DNA from 3 places in the Streptomyces sp. NPDC054770 genome. Region 3 is predicted to be linked to each of the others. Evidence: riboswitches for the same ligand, from Rfam matches in the RefSeq annotation. Region 3 holds a riboswitch; each other region holds the start of a gene.
What was found. A riboswitch is a leader RNA that binds a small molecule or an ion and turns the genes downstream of it on or off. The one in region 3 is predicted to bind S-adenosylmethionine.

Region 1 (5,303 bases), on a different contig from region 3:
GGGGCCCTTTGCGGTGCCCGGAGCTGGATAGGGTGGGCCCTGGGAAAACCGGTTAATTCGCGTACGGCGAATTCGACGACGATGACGACGATCAGGAGCGGCCTTATGAGCGCTGTGACCCCCGCTGGAGGCGACATCGCGGCGGGCCGTTCCTGGCCCGAGGTACTGAACGCGCTGCTGTACGGCCAGGACCAGAGCGCCGACGCGACCGCCTGGGCGATGGACCAGATCATGCGCGGCCAGGCGACCGACGCCCAGATCGCGGGCTTCGTCGTCGCCCTGCGGGCGAAGGGCGAGACGGTCGAGGAGATCAACGGTCTCGTCCGCACGATGTACGACCACGCCAACGTCATCGAGGTGCCGGGCCGCACGGTCGACATCGTCGGCACCGGCGGGGACGGCGCGAAGACGGTCAACATCTCCACGATGTCGGCGCTGGTGGTGGCCGGCACCGGGGCGAAGGTCGTCAAGCACGGCAACCGCGCGGCCTCCTCCGCGTCCGGGGCCTCGGACGTCCTGGAGAAGCTCGGCGTCAACCTCGACCTGACCCCGCAGCGGGTCGCCGAGGTCGCCGAGGAGGCCGGCATCACCTTCTGCTTCGCCATCAAGTTCCACCCGGCGCTGCGCTACGCGGGCGCCGCGCGCGGCCAGCTGGGCATCCGCACGGTCTTCAACATCCTCGGCCCGCTGACCAACCCCGCGCGGGTGCGCGCCCAGGCCGTGGGCGTCGCGGACCCGCGCATGGCCCCGGTCGTGGCGGGCGTCTTCGCGGAACGCGGCAACTCCTCCCTGGTCTTCCGCGGCGACGACGGCCTCGACGAACTCACGACGACGGCCACGTCCCACGTCTGGATCGTCCGCGACGGCAAGGTCACGGAGGAGACCTTCGACCCCCGCGACGCCGGCATCGACCTGGTCCCCGTGGAGGCGCTGCGGGGCGGCGACCCGTCGTACAACGCGGAGGTCGCCCGCCGCCTCCTGGACGGCGAGCCGGGCCCGGTACGGGACGCGGTCCTGCTGAACTCGGCGGCGGCCCTGGTGGCCCTTGACCCCGGCACGGGGACCCTGGCCGAACAGCTCCGGACGGGCATGGCCAAGGCGGCGGAGTCGATCGACTCGGGCGCCGCCAAGCGGGCGCTGGAGCGCTGGGCGGCGGCGACGAACAGGTAGGGGCCGCGGTCGGCGGGCTCAGGCACGGTACGGCACCGCCGGACTACGCCGTCGTGGCCGATCGCCGTTGCGGCGGAAAGAGGAGTCCGGCGTCGGTGCCGATGAATTCGGACCGGCATCACCTTCTTCTCCGCCGCAACGGCGAGCAACAACACCGGCCTTCCCGGCGGTGCCCCACTTCGCGCGGGAGCCGTCGCCGCTTCCTCTTTCCGTCGCGTCCTCTGCCGGTCTCTTCCGTTGGGCGGTCGTGATTTTCCGCCGCAACGGCGCGCAACCGCACACGGCCTTCCCGGCGGTGCCGAGCCGGCGTCGGTTTCTGGCGGTGTTCCGTCATCCGGACAGGAGTTGCGCGGCGGCGATCACTTCACTTACGTTTCTTCCCAGGTCATGAGTGACAGTCATGAGGCCCCGGCCGACTGTCCGGCAACCCTCCGTCCGTGGCGGGGTGCCCCGGGTGAAGACCAGGTCGTAGGCAGCGAGGTCTACGGCAAGCGCGGACCCCTCACGCTTCTTCGAGCAGGCACAGCCCAGGGGTCCTGGTCGTCGAGGGAGTCCTCTGTGAGCAAGCGAATGCGATAGGGCGTCGAGCCCCGCCTCCGCACACCCCTTTCACCTTTCCCCGTGCCGTCGACGCACCGTCCGTCCGGCCCGGCGATTTCGCTCAGCTCTCACAGGAGTTCGCCATGTCTGTCACCACCGCTGCCGCCGCCCAGTCCCTTTGTGCCCCACTGCCCGTTCTGGGCCGGGATGTCACCGTCCCGCTCGTCACCGGCGGCGAGGTCACCTACGCCGCCCTCGACTACGCGGCCAGCGCCCCCGCCCTCCAGCGGGTCTGGGACGACGTGGCGGCGTACGCGCCCTACTACGGCAGCGTCCACCGCGGTGCCGGCTACCTCTCCCAGCTGTCGACCGACCTCTTCGAGAACGCCCGGAACACCGTCGCCGAGTTCCTCGACTGCCGCCCCGACGACCAGCTGATCTTCACCCGCTCCACCACCGACTCCCTCAACCTGCTCGCCGCCGCCGTCCCCGCCGACTGCCAGGTCTTCGTCTTCGAGACCGAGCACCACGCGAGCCTGCTCCCCTGGAAGGACGCCCGGGTCACCTACCTCAACGCGCCCCGCACCCCGCGGCAGGCCGTCGAGACCCTGGAGCGTGCTCTCGCCGACCGCGACCCCTACGGCCCGGCCCTGGTCTGCGTCACCGGCGCCTCCAACGTCACCGGCGAGCTGTGGCCGGTACGGGAGCTGGCGGCCGCCGCGCACGCGCACGGTGCCCGGATCGTCCTGGACGCCGCCCAGCTGGCCCCGCACCACCCCGTGTCCGTCCGGGACCTGGACGTCGACTGGGTCGCCTTCTCCGGCCACAAGCTCTACGCCCCCTTCGGCTCCGGCGTCCTGGCCGGCCGCGCCGACTGGCTGCAGGCCGCCGAGCCCTACCTCGCGGGCGGCGGCGCCAGCCGCAAGGTCACCCGGCGGGAGGACGGGGGAGTGGCCGTGGAGTGGCACGAGAGCGCGGCGCGGCACGAGGCGGGCTCCCCGAACGTCATCGGCGCCTACTCCATCGCCTCCGCCTGCAAGGCGCTCACCGAGGCCGGCTTCGACACCCTGGTCGCCCGCGAGCAGCACCTGATCGAGAAGGTGCGGGCCGGGCTGGCCGAGGTTCCCGAGGTCCGGGTCCTCTCCCTCTTCGGCGACGACGCCCCGCGCGTCGGAGTGATCAGCTTCGTGGTCGACGGCTGGAACAGCTCCCACTTCGCCGCCGCCCTCTCCGCCGAGTACGGCATCGGCGTCCGCGACGGCCTCTTCTGTGCCCACCCGCTGGTCAGGACCCTGCTGGGCTCCGACCCGCAGACCCAGGGCGAGTGCGGGGCGCCGGAGGCGGCACCGGGCGAGAAGTCCCTGAACGCCATCCGGGTGAGCTTCGGCGCGGGCACGCCGGACGAGCACGTGGAGCGCTTCGTGACGGCGGTGCGGGAACTGGTGACCGACGGCGCGAAGTGGTCGTACCGCACGGAGGACGGCCGCTGTGTCCCGGCGGTGAGCTGACCCACCCGCGGGGGGGTGTCGGCAGGACCACCCCCGGGTCCGGTGTCCAGGCCCAGCGACGGGAAGCGTCGTGAACGCCAGGATTCAGGTAGTCGGCAACGGGCCGACGAGGAATCCGACACCGGGAACCGGGGGACACACCCATGAACGAGACCCTCGCGAGGCGCCTGACCGGCCTCGCCGCCATCACCGCCGCGGCCGCCTTCATCGTCGACGTACCGCTCTACTTCGTCTACTCCGGTTCGCCGCCGGACTCGAACGTCCTGACCAGGTTGCTGCTCCAGATCGTCGGACTGGCGTTCGTCGTCGTGTTCGTGACGGCCTTCCGTGAACTGGTCAAACGGGCCGACCCGGCCCGCGAATGGATCGGCTCGATGGCCTTCGCGACCGGACTGGTCTACGCGACGGTCACGCTGGTCTCCAGCGGGCTGGAAGGCGGTGCGGTCATCGCCGCGGACCATCCGATCGACCCGACCGTCGCGGTCAGCGGCACGTACATCCTCTACGGGGCGATCAGCCGCCTGATGCTCGCCCTCTGCCTGACCGCGGTGGGTCACGGGATCTCGCGCACCGGCCTGCTGCCGCGCTGGACCGGCCGCTCCGCCTGCACCCTGGCGGCGGTCAACCTGGCCTTCGTGCCGTCCGTGTTCTTCGGCAACGACCCCGCGCACTTCTACGCGGCGAACGGCTGGGGCACCACCGCCCTGATGGGGGCGTTCCTCAGCTACTGGCTGCTCGCCCTGGGTATCTCGGCCTACCGCAGCGCCGCGCGGCGTACGCCCGCCGGCGCACCGGCCCTGCGGCACTGACGCCGCCCGGCCCGGACCGCTCGGTTCAGCTGTCCAGGCCGATGGCGAACGCCGCCTCCAGGTCGTGCTGGGAGTACGTGCGGAACGCGACGTGCGTGTCCGTGGCCTCCACGCCGGGGATCTTGCTGATGGAGCCGGGGATGACCTCGGCGAGATCCTCGTGCTGCTTCACCCGGACCATGGCGATCAGGTCGTAGGTGCCGGTGACGGAGAAGACCTCGCTGACGCTCTCCAGCGCGGCGATCCGTTCCGCGATCTCGGGGATCCGGTCCACGCTGGTCTTGATGAGGACGATCGCGGTGATCACGGCTGGTTCTCTCCCTCGGGTGCCGGAGCTGGGGCGGATCTCACTTTAGTCGTACGGCCGTACCGCACCCACGCGTAGCCGAAGCCGAGTCCGAAGCCGACCAGGTGGGCGAGGTAGGCCACGCCGGGGCCGGAGGAGGCCTGGTTCAGGGCCAGCCACTGGAGGGCCGCCCAGAAGGGGAGCACCACCCAGGCCGGGAAGCGCAGCGGGAGGAAGAAGAGAAAGGGGAGGAGACTGGTCACGCGGGCGCTGGGGAACAGGTACAGGAACGCTCCGAGGACCGCCGAGATCGCCCCGGACGCCCCCACCAGCGACTGCTGGGAGGTGGTGTTGGCGGCCGCGTAGCCGAGCAGCGCGAGATAGCCGCAGCCGATGTAGAAGAGAGTGAACTCGACGCGGCCCATCCGTTCCTCGGTCATCGCCCCGAAGACGAAGAGGAAGAGCATGTTGCCGAGCAGGTGCACCCAGCTGCCGTGGATGAACAGCGCCGTGGCCGGGGTGAGCGCCTCCCGCGCCGGACCGTCGAACAGGTCGGCGGGGACCACCCCCCAGTGCCGGAAATACGCCCGCTGGGCGGTCGCGAGGGCCTCTCCGGTGCCGTAGGACGGGGTGAAGCCGGAGGCGGGGCCGAGCACGAAGATCAGGCAGCACACGGCGATCAGGCTGTACGTCATGGGCGCGGACGTGCCCCGCAGACCCCGCAGGGTCCGGGCGGCCGTCGTGTTCCAGTTGCCGATCATGGACATAGAGCATGGCGTAACGGGACGCACTGGTGCAGACCGCCTCGCCGCCGCAGACGGGGCGGCATCGAGTACCCGCCAGGCCGTAGGGTACGAGCCACACGCGTCGGGACGGCGCGTCACGGACACTAGAAGGAAGCGAACAAGCCACGATGACGGTTCCCCTGCCGACCGCCACGACGCGGTGGCGCTGCACCCTCTGCGGCAACCTCACGCGCTTCGACGTGAC
Region 2 (5,303 bases), on a different contig from region 3:
GCACCGCCCGGCCCAGATACTCGGCGTACTGGACCAGCACCGGCTTGTCGAAGCCGTACTCGTGCCGCAGCCTGGCGAGTTGGGCCGGATCCGTCTGACCCGAGTCCATTCCGGCCCCGGCCATCGCGGAGACCGGGTCACCGGGCAGGAAGTCCAGGACCAGGAACGACACGGTGTAGGCCGCCCACAGCACTCCGACCGCCTGCGCCAGCCTTTTGATCACATAGCGGCGCATCCGCTAGCCGATCCAGGTGTCGTGCAGCTGGACGCGGCTGCCGGAGTCGAATGTCAGGTCGTGCACCTTGTTCGAGACGCCGAGCTGGGTCTGGAGCTCCACCACCGGCACGTTGTACGCGTTCCGCACGATCAACCGCTGTGCCTCGGCGACCAGTTGTCTGCGCTTCGCGGTGTCCGGGGTCGCGGCCTGCGCGGCAAGGGCCGTGTCCAGCGAACTGGCGGGAAAGCGGTAGAAGTTGGCCAGCCGGGTGGAGAAGGAGCTGCGCAGGATGTCCGGGTCGGCGCGGGTCGCGTTCCCCCACACCACGTCGAAGTCACCCGACTGGAGCGTGGTGGCGAACTGGGTGACCGGGAGCTGCTTGAGCACCACGTCGATCCCGACGGCCTTGAGCTGCTGCTGGACCAGCTCCAGCGCGGGCTGGTTGGTGGCCGCGTTGGGGAACCAGGTGATGGTCAGGCTCAGCTTCTTGCCGGCTTTGGTGCGGATGCCGTCGCCGCTCGCCTGCCAACCGGCCTCGTCCAGCAGGGACTTGGCCTTGGCCGCGTCGAAGGCGAGGTCAGTGGAGAGGTCGGTGTAGTCGGGCGTGGTGTGCGCCAGGACGCTGGTCGCCGGCTGGGTGCCGGTGGGGAAGACGGTGTCGGCGATCTGCTTGCGGTCGACGGCGGCCAGGATCGCCTGGCGCACCTTCGCGTCCTTCAGCAGGGGCCGCGAGTTGTTCAGCCCCAGACCGAACACCACACCGGGGTTGGCCCGGTTCTGCAGGGCGACCTGGCCGCCCTTGAGCGCCGCCTCGTTGGCCTTGCCGACGCTGCTGATCACGTCCACCTGCCCGGACTGGAGGCTGCCGGCCCGCACCCCGGCCTCGGGCACGACCTTGAACACCAGCTTGTCCAGGTAGGCCTCGCCCTTCTTCGACCACAGCGAGGAGCCCCAGTCGTATCCGGTGCGCTTGTCCAGGGTGATCGACTGGTTCTGCACGTACTGCTTGAGCACGAACGGCCCGGACCCGACCACCCCGTCGCTGCACTTCTGCTGCGGGGTCTTCTTGACGCTCGCCGAGGACTCGATGCCCAGCGAGTGGGTCGAAGTCGCCTGCAGGAACTGGGCGTTGGGCTGCTTGAAGGTCACCTTGACGGTGAGCGGGTCGACCACGGTGGTGCTCTTGACGCCGCTCAGATAGCCCTCGGCGAGGGTGCCCAGGGCGCCGAGGTTCGGCACCGCGTCGAAGTTGTCCTTGACCACCTGCGCGGTCAGCTTCGACCCGTCGCTGAAGGTGACCCCCGGGCGCAGGTGGAAAGTGAACGTCGTCGCGTCGGCGCTGATGTCCCAGCTCTTGGCGAGCCACGGCACGATCTTGCCGGTCTTCGGGTCCTGGTCGGTCAGGGAGTCCACGATCTGGCGCACCGAGTAGATGGTCTCGTTGCTGGCGACCTGCTGCGGATCCACGCAGCCGGAGTCGGAGCCCACCGCGAAGGTCAGGGTGCCGCCGGACTTCGCCGGGCCGCTTTTGCCGCCGGAGCCGTCGTCGCCCGAACCGCACGCGGTCAGCAGGACGCTGGTGGTCAGGAGCGCGGCCAGGGGCGCCCATCGGGAGGGTCTGAAATCCGGGAGTGCAGTCACGGAGGGAGTTCTCCTACTCGTGTCACCCGGCACGGGGTGCCGGGCTACGGGGCAGCGAGGCACGGCCGTGCAGGGGCGTGCGGCCCCGGCCGGATCGGAACCGGCCGGGGTGGCGCTGTGCAGAGACAAGGGGGTGGCAGGCAGACGGCACCGGGAACCGGTGGCGCGGGGGAAGGGCGGCGCGAAGGGGCCGTGGCCGGTGACAGGGGGTCAACCGGCGGCAGCCGGGCCGGTCAGACCCGACAGAGGCAGCTGGTCGAGCGCTTCAGATCGATGTGGCGCCGACGCGAGAGCCGGGAGTACGCCGAGGCGTCGGCGAGGGAGACAGCCGGATCGTCGCTGTGCCGCATACCGGTCCTCCCTTCTCCGGCCCCGGTCACGGGGCCACGCGCTTGCGGGAGTCGTCGCTGACCCCGCCGGGCTTTCACCTGGAGCACCCCACCGCGTGGGAGGGTTGCCGGTCAACGAGCCAGGGCTTGACGCTGACACTCAATGCCGTTGGCGATCGTACGGACCGGTTTTGTCGTACGTCAATGCCGGGACGCATGGTGGACGCACCTTGTGCCGTGTGCTTTGATCCGGCCATGGAGACCGCAGGTCAGGCACGCACCGTGCGGCTGGACCCGTTCTGGGCGGGCCGCCGCGCCGATCAGTTCGACCAGACCTGTCGCTGACCACTCGCGCTCCCTTCACCCTTCTCCAGCCGCGCACACGCCGTCGCCGTGCGGCCGTTCCCGCCCCTGTGCGTCCCAACTCGTCGTGACTTGCCGGAAAGAGAGGCATGGCCGTCAACAGCACCGCTCCGACAGGGGCGTTCGCCGCGCTGCGGGTCCGTGACTACCGGATCTACTGGAGCACCGGCCTGGTGTCCAACATCGGCAGCGCCATGCAGGGCGTCGCGCTGGACTGGTTCGTCCTGACGCTCACCCACAGCGGAACCGCGCTCGGCTGGGTCGCCGGGCTGCAGTTCGCCCCCGTGCTGCTGTTCGGCCTGTGGGGTGGGGTCCTTGCCGACCGCCACGACCGCCGGACCCTGCTGCTGTGGACGCAGACGCTGTACGCGGGCCAGGCACTGCTCCTGACGGTCATCGTGTTCTCCGGCCATGCCGCGCTGTGGCTGCTGTACGTCCTGTCCTTCGGACTGGGCTGCGTGTTCACGGTGGAGAACCCGGCACGCCTGTCCTTCGTCACCGAGCTGGTCGGACGGGCACTGATCCCGAAGGCCGCGGGTCTGAACATCCTGTCCCTGAACGCCGCCCGCCTGATCGGTCCGGCGATCGCCGGTGTGCTGATCGGGGCGATCGGCACCGGCTGGGTCTTCGCCCTCAACGCGGTGTCCTTCACCGTCGTCCTCGCGGGTCTGCTTTCGATCCGGCCACGGGCGCGGGCGGCCCGGGAGACGCGCGCCGTCTCCCGGCCGCCGTGGACCGGGGCGGGCGCGGAGGGGCTGCGCTATGTGGCGGCCCGGCCCGAACTCGTCGGCGTGTTCACCGTCTTCGGCCTGACCGCCACCTTCGCGGTCAACTTCCCCACCACGCTGACCCTGTTCGCCGGGCGCGTCTTCGACGTCGGTTCCCGGGGACTCGGTCTCATGAACACCGCACTGGCCGTCGGCACCGTCGCCGGGACGGTCGCCGCGACCCGCGGTGTCTCGCCCCGGGTACGGACGGTCGTGGCCGGCGCGCTGCTGTTCGGCGGCTTCGAGGCACTGGCGGCGGTCATGCCCACGTACCCCGCCTTCCTCGCCCTGCTGCTGCCCGCCGGCTTCACGCTGATGACGCTGAACACGGCGGTGAGCGCCTTCGTCCAGTCGGAGGTGAGTGACGCCATGCGGGGCCGGGTGATGGCGGTCTACACGGTGATCTCCATGGGCGGCAGTCCGGTCGGTGCCCCCGTCATCGGCTGGGTCTCCCAGCACGCGGGGGTGCGCTGGGGGCTGGCCGTGGGCGCGGCCACCGCCGTGCTGGCCGCGCTCGGCGTGACGCTGTGGCTGACGCGGAGATCACGCTCGACGCCGGCCCCGGCTGCGTCTGCCGCGTCGCCCGTGGCGGCCGCGTCGGTCGTACCGCCCGTGTCGGTCGTACCGCCCGTGTCGGTCGTACCGCCCGTGTCGGTCGTACCGCCCGTGTCGACCCTGCCTCCCGTACCGCCCGGCTTCCGGTCCGCGTCGACGTCCGCGGCGGCGCCGGCCGGCTGCCCGCCCGCCACCGATCACCAGCCGTCACGCGAACCGTCCACCGACGGAAGGCCCCATGACTGACCGTCACACCAGGACGCGTTCGTGGACGTCGCCCGCCGCGTCCTCGGCCTGTACGCACGCGTGCTGGACGTGCCCGCGGAGACCTTCCCGCTCGGCGACGACGTCTACACGACAACGGTCGTCAACAACTACCCCAAGTGGCCGTACGACGGCGTCTCCGACGACGAGAAGCTTCTCCTCCTGGAACACGCCGACAGCTCCGCGCTCACCGTGCTCCACCAGGAGGGCGACTACGCGGGCCTGCAGAGCCGGCGTCCCGACGGTACCCCGGACGGCAGGCTGCGCCCCGGACGGCACCGCGTGGTGACCGGCGGCACGGTGACACGCCGTTCCTCCGCGGTGTTCGTCCACCCGGGCCTGGACACGGTGCTGGAACACCTGCCGGCCTCCGCCGACCCGGATGGCGCTCCGACTTCGAACCCGTGTCGGTGTGGGAGCGTGCCAGTGGCAACGTCGAGGAGTACCTGCGGGTCTTCGGGCGCCCCGAGCAGCTCGCGGCCCGGCGGGAGAACCGCCCCTACGTCGCCGAAGTCACCGCGTGAACCAGCCGAAGGAGAGCCGCCCATGACCACGTTCCCCACCGCACAGGCCGTGCGGACCACCCCGGAGGGGCTCCTGTGGGAGCCGAGCGAGCGCTGGGTGCGCGGCCGCAAGGGTGACGTCACGGTCGTCGACAGCCACCACCCCGTCCTCGTCTGGGAGCCGGGTGTTCCCGTACCGCTGTACGCGTTCCCCCGCGCGGAGGTACGCGAGGAACTCCTGCGGCCCGCGAAGAACCCGCCGACCGGTACCCACACCGGCTCGCGGATCTTCTACGACGTCGAGGTCGACGGCGAGCTGCTGGAGAACGCCGCCTGGACCTTCCCGGCCGCCGACCTGGCCGACCACATCGCCTTCGAGTGGTTCCGGCGCGTCGGACGGGGCCTGGACCATTGGTACGAGGAGGAGGAAGAGATCTTCGTCCACCCCCGTGACCCGCACAAGCGGGTGGACGCCATCCCCAGCAGCCGCCACCTCGTGGTCGAGATCGACGGCACGGTCGTCGCGGACACCCGCCGGCCGGTCCTGCTCTTCGAGACCGGGCTGCCCACCCGCTACTACATCCCGCGCGAGGACGTCCGCCTCGACCTGCTCGAAGCCGCCGACCATCACACCGGCTGCCCCTACAAGGGCACCGCCGAGTAC
Region 3 (5,303 bases):
TGGGGGGAAGTCCGGGGGTGCGGCGGTTCAGAGGACCTTGCTGAGGAAGTCCCTGGTCCGCTCGTGCTGCGGCTTGTCGAGGACCTCGGAGGGCGGGCCCTGCTCGACGATCCTGCCGCCGTCGATGAAGACGACCCGGTCGGCGATCTCGCGGGCGAAGCCGATCTCGTGGGTGACGATGACGAGGGTGGTGCCGCTGGTCGCCAGGTCCTTGATGACGGCGAGGACCTCACCGACGAGTTCGGGGTCCAGGGCGGAGGTGGGCTCGTCGAAGAGGATCACGCCGGGGCGCAGGGCGAGGGCGCGGGCGATGGCGACGCGCTGCTGCTGGCCGCCGGAGAGCTGCCGGGGGTAGGCGCCGACGCGCTCGCCGAGGCCGACCCGTTCCAGGAGTTCCTTGGCCAGGGCCTGGGCCTCGGGCTTGGTGAGCTTTCCGGTGGCGACCGGGGCGGCGGCCACGTTGTCCAGCACGGTCAGGTGCGGGAAGAGGTTGAAGTTCTGGAAGACGAAGCCGATCCGGCTGCGCTGGGCCAGGATGGCGCGCTCGCTCAGCTCCTTCAGCCGGTCGCCCTGCCGCTTCACGCCGATCGGCTCGCCGTTGACGCTGACGTGGCCGATCTCGGGCTTCTCCAGGTGGTTGACGACCCGCAGCAGGGTGGACTTGCCGGAGCCGGACGGGCCCAGGATGACGGTGACCTCGCCGGGACGGATGGTCAGGTCGATGCCGTCCAGGACGCGGTGGGCGCCGTACCACTTGTGGACGTCGTGGATCTCCAGGGCGGCGGGGGCCGTCTCCAGAGTGTCGGTGCTGCTCATACGGCGGTCTCCCGGCGGATGCGGGCGCGCAGGTCGGTGAGGCCGGTGCGCAGCTTCTGGAGGGGCGTCGGCGGCAGCGTGCGGGTGGCGCCGCGGGCGTAGTACCGCTCGACGTAGAACTGGATCACGGAGACGACGCTGGTCAGGATCAGGTACCAGACGGTGACCACCAGGAGCAGCGGCACGATGTCGCCCGGGTAGGTGGAGCCCATGGTCTGCGCGGTGCCGAAGAGGTCGAGCAGCGAGACGTAGAAGACCAGCGAGGTGCTCTTGATCAGGCCGATGAGCTGGTTGACGTAGTTCGGGGTGATCGACCGCAGCGCCTGCGGGAACACGATCCGGCGGAACTGGTAGCCCTTGGGCAGGCCGAGCGCGGCGGCCGCCTCGTGCTGGCCCTGGTCCACGGAGAGGATGCCGCCGCGGACCACCTCGGCCGCGTAGGCGGCCTCGTTGAGGCTGAGGCCGATGACGGCGACCACCATGTCGGTGGCGAGCTTCGACTCGTCGAAGGAGAAGAAGGCCGGTCCGAAGGGGACGCCGATGCTCAACGTCTTGTACAGGGCGCTGAAGTTGTAGAGGAACAGCAAGACCACGATGAGCGGGATGGAGCGCAGCGCCCATACGTAGGTCCAGCTGACCGCGCGCAGCACCGGGCTCTTGGAGAGCCGGGCCAGGGCGAGCAGGATGCCGCCGAGGAGGCCCAACACCGCGCTGTAGGCGGCGACTTCGAGGGTGATGACCAGCCCGTCGAGGATGGTCGGCCGCAGGAACCAGTAGCCGAAGCGGTCCCACTGGTAGAAGGGGTTGGACACCAGTCCGTGCACGAACTGGACGGCCAGGACCAGGACGACGGCGGTGGCGATCCACCGTCCCGGCCTGCGCAGTGGCAGAACTCGCTGTGCGGCGAGGGGTCTTGACGGTTCGTCGGCGGCGGGGGGTGCCTCGGGGGCGATCGTGGCGCCTGGGGGTTCACTCATGGCGGGCTCCGGCGGAGTCGGACACCCACGTGTCCCACGGCGGGGGCCGCGCACCGTACCGTGTTCGGGCACGGCACGGTGCGCGGGGGCGCGCGGGACACGGGGCTGGGCGGACGGCGGCACACCGGGCGGCCGGTGTTTCGACGGGGACGCTGGGGTGCGAAGCTGCGGGAGATCGGCGGAAAGGCCTGGTCAGACCCGACAGCGGGCACAGCCCGGTGCGGTACACGCGCTACACAGGGCGCTGTTGACACGGAGCAGATCGACGGCGCGGTCGGCGACGAGCGGGCTCGGGTACGGGCGTACGCAGCCCACGGCGCGGCGCTGGGCCGTCCTGGAAGCTGCGTACATGTCCGTCACCTGTCACTGTCGAGCCGGCCCCGGGGGCCTCGCGCTTACCGAATCGTCGCTTGCCGAAACGTCGTCGGTCCGGTCGTCACCTGGGGCACCCCACCGCGATGCGAGGGTTGCCGGTCAGCAAGCCAGGGCTTGACGCTGACGCTCTTGACCGTTCTGGTCCGTAAGTAACGCAGTTGCCCGAACGAATGTCAACGCCTGTCCGACTGGCGGGACGGTTCGGGCCGCTCTCACCTGCGCGGAACGCCGGGAGCGTCCGCTGCGTGGCCCGCCCAGTCCAGGATCTGGACGGCCGCGCCGGCGGCTTCCAGGCCCTGGCAACGGCCGTGGTGACGGCGGGCGATGCCGTCGAGGTCGAGGTGGGCACCGAAGGCCGGGTGGGCCGCCAGCCGCCGGGCGTAGGCCCACAGCACCGGGTGGCCGGCGATGGCGTGCACGGCGGTGGCGTCCAGGTGGTTGCGGTGCACGGTGTCGAGTTGCACCAGGGTCACCCACAACTCGATGTCCGCGGCGGTGAGTTGACCGCCGACCAGGAACTCCACCCCGGTCAGCCGGCGTTCCAGGTCGGCCAGGGCGGCGAGCAGCACCGCCAGCGCCTTTGGGTCGCCGCCCTCGCGGCCGGCCCGCTGGGCGGCCTGCTCGATGTCCTCGGCGCACAGCCGCTCGACGGCCTCGATCTCGGCCTCGGCGCCGCACGGGTAGAGCCGGGCGACGCCGTCCCCGAAGTGCCGGTCCAGGTCGCGCAGGATGTCCCGGCTGTGGGTGCTGACGATACGGCCGGACCAGTCGTCGCTGAAGACCGGCGCGAGGGCCGGTCCCGAGTAGTGGTGGGCGCTGGCCTCGTACAGCGGGCGCAGTGCCGGGTGGCTGCCGTCGGGACAGTCCGGGACGGCGGGGAGGAAGGTGACCGGACAACAGTCGTCCAGGGCCAGCAGGCTGTGGCCGACGGCGATCCGGAGGCCGTCCGGACACGCGGTGGACAGGTGCAGCCGGTAGCGGCGCGGCACGGCGTAGTGACCGCTGCGCGCGTCCCGGCCGATGCGGCCACGGAAGGCGGGGGCGGTGCGGACGGACGGCACGGCGGCGAGTGGAGTGATGGACATGCGTCTCCCCGGGGGCGGGCGGGCGCGCGGACGTACGCGCGGCGGAAGCGTTCGTCGGTGGGTGCTCGGCGAGCTCTGGTGAGTCCTGACGGATGGGCGCTCAGCCTCTGCGGCCGGTGGCGCCGCACATCCGCAGCAGGTCGAGGTGGCGGCGGGAGGTGAGCAGGGGGCCGGCCCAGGGCGCGGGGCTCTCGCGGCGCTGTCTGCCGGTGAGCGTGCGCAGGCGACCCATCTTTCCCTACCTTTTCACTAGGATTCTCTTCTGGAGTGTCGATCCGCCTCCGCCCGGCGTCAAGAGGGCGTCCACGCCTGGGACGCCCGGCCCCGGCCCGGCCCGGCCCCAGCCACGCCCAGGCCCCGACTTGCCGCCGGACGGAAGGGGCGGTGCCCTGGGGGACGGGGGGCCGAGTGACAGGAGCCGGAGCCGATGACCGAGCCCCCGGGTCCCGGGCCCGTGCCCGGCGCGGTGCCCGAGACCTTCGCGTTCCGCTGCGGGCGGTGCGGGCACGGCTGGGAGGCCACCTTCCAGGCGGTGTTCTTCACCGACCCGGTCGCCGATCCGGACCTGCAGAGCACCCTGGAGTACGTCGACGAGGCCGGCCGGGCCGTACCGTCGCCGCTCACGGACGCGGTGTGCCCGCGCTGCGGCAGCCGGCGGGTGCGGATCACGGCGACCGGATCCTGACGCTCACCCGAATGGCACGCGCGGGTGGTCGGCGCCGGTGGCCGGTGGTGGCGTGGAGGGACGTACCGCGTTCCCGAGGAGGCAGTCGCGATGACCCGTCCGTCCCGACCCGCGCGTGTTATCGCCACGGCCCTGGCCGCGGGGACCCTGTTCGCCACGGCGGCATGCACGGACGGCAGCGGCTCCCCCGAGGCCGCGCCCGTCTCCCCCGCCGCCGAACGCTCCCCGTCCCCGTCGCGCACCCCTACCCTCACCGGTGCCGGGGCCCAGGCCGCGCTGATCACACCGGCCGACATCGAGGACGACTGGCAACTGGCCAACGACGCCGCCACCTGGCGCAACCAGATGCTGGTCGGCAAGGTCGACGTCGCCGAGTTCCTCAGCGCCAAGTCCGACGCCGCCGACTGCCAGCGGCTGCTGGACAGCCTCTACTCCGACACCCTGCTGGGCCGCGCCACCGGCGCCTCCGGGCTGCGCGGCTTCACCTCGCAGGACTCCCGGCTGCTGTACCAGGTCGGGGACTACGGCCAGGCCCAGATGGACGCCACCATCGGCTGGCTGAAGGGCCTCCCGGAGAAGTGCAACCAGTTCACCGCCACCGCCTCGGACGGCAGCAAGCGGACCGTGCAGGTCGTCGAGTACAAGGAACCGCCCAAGGTGGCCGACGCGCTGGCGGCGCTCACGGTCACCGTCCAGGGCACCTCCAACGGGCAGCCCGCCACGACCACCCTGGACGTCGCGGCGATGCGCGTCGGCGCCTCCGGGGCGGCGGTCACCAACGGCGGCCTGTCCGGCGTCGACCACGACAGCACCGCCCTGGCCGTCCAGAACGGCGCCCAGCGCCTCAAGGACGTGCTGTCCGGCAAGACCCCGGCACCGCTGCCGAGCCAGTTCGACTAGTTTTCCGGCCGCGGGGCTCGACTAGGGGCTGTCCGGCGGATCATGCCGCAGACGCGGGGTCTGGCACGCCCACCGGAACTGAACAGTCACCGCTGCTTTCCTGCGACTTGATCCGCCGGACAGCCCCTAGTGGGGCATCGGCTCCCCGGGGTTGTCCTGGGTGGTGCCGGGCTCTCCGTTGTCGCGGTGCCATGCGACGACGAGTTCGTCGCGGGTGCCGAAGCGGACCAGGTGCCGGCCGACCACGCCTTCCAGGAGTTCGAGGTTCTCGGGGTCCGTCTCCACGGTGAGCAGCAGCGCGCCGTCGGTCGCGGTGAGGGTGCCGGTGCCGTTCTGGAAGACGATGGCACCGGTGCCGGTCTCCTCGTCCCAGGTGGTCTGCGAGCGGCGGCCGAGATGCGAGGCGAGCTGCTTGGCGTAGCGGGCGGGCCGGTCGGTGGGGACGCGGGCTTCGGAGCGGGCCAT

Region 1: linked by a shared signal. The riboswitch ahead of ACWGKQ_RS43720 (aminotransferase class V-fold PLP-dependent enzyme) and the one ahead of ACWGKQ_RS49035 (amino acid ABC transporter permease) in region 3 are both predicted to bind S-adenosylmethionine.
Region 2: linked by a shared signal. The riboswitch ahead of ACWGKQ_RS29615 (putative leader peptide) and the one ahead of ACWGKQ_RS49035 (amino acid ABC transporter permease) in region 3 are both predicted to bind S-adenosylmethionine.

What each region holds. Positions count from the first base shown of each region.
Region 1 covers NZ_JBSHBL010000087.1:14,667-19,969, forward strand. Annotated here, with positions in the region: gene trpD (anthranilate phosphoribosyltransferase) at 106-1,170, shown strand; SAM riboswitch class IV at 1,554-1,670, shown strand; gene ACWGKQ_RS43720 (aminotransferase class V-fold PLP-dependent enzyme) at 1,854-3,218, shown strand; gene ACWGKQ_RS43725 (hypothetical protein) at 3,362-4,027, shown strand; gene ACWGKQ_RS43730 (Lrp/AsnC family transcriptional regulator) at 4,053-4,334, opposite strand; gene ACWGKQ_RS43735 (rhomboid family intramembrane serine protease) at 4,331-5,074, opposite strand; gene ACWGKQ_RS43740 (hypothetical protein) at 5,227-5,303, shown strand, end outside.
Region 2 covers NZ_JBSHBL010000039.1:32,560-37,862, reverse strand. Annotated here, with positions in the region: gene ACWGKQ_RS29625 (ABC transporter permease) at 1-235, opposite strand, end outside; gene ACWGKQ_RS29620 (ABC transporter substrate-binding protein) at 239-1,858, opposite strand; gene ACWGKQ_RS29615 (putative leader peptide) at 2,092-2,208, opposite strand; SAM riboswitch class IV at 2,242-2,355, opposite strand; gene ACWGKQ_RS29610 (MFS transporter) at 2,640-4,118, shown strand; gene ACWGKQ_RS29605 (DUF427 domain-containing protein) at 4,683-5,303, shown strand, end outside.
Region 3 covers NZ_JBSHBL010000123.1:16,284-21,586, forward strand. Annotated here, with positions in the region: gene ACWGKQ_RS49030 (amino acid ABC transporter ATP-binding protein) at 28-816, opposite strand; gene ACWGKQ_RS49035 (amino acid ABC transporter permease) at 813-1,793, opposite strand; SAM riboswitch class IV at 2,180-2,303, opposite strand; gene ACWGKQ_RS49040 (glutathione S-transferase C-terminal domain-containing protein) at 2,381-3,253, opposite strand; gene ACWGKQ_RS49045 (hypothetical protein) at 3,354-3,485, opposite strand; gene ACWGKQ_RS49050 (hypothetical protein) at 3,681-3,938, shown strand; gene ACWGKQ_RS49055 (hypothetical protein) at 4,029-4,838, shown strand; gene ACWGKQ_RS49060 (DUF2218 domain-containing protein) at 4,965-5,303, opposite strand.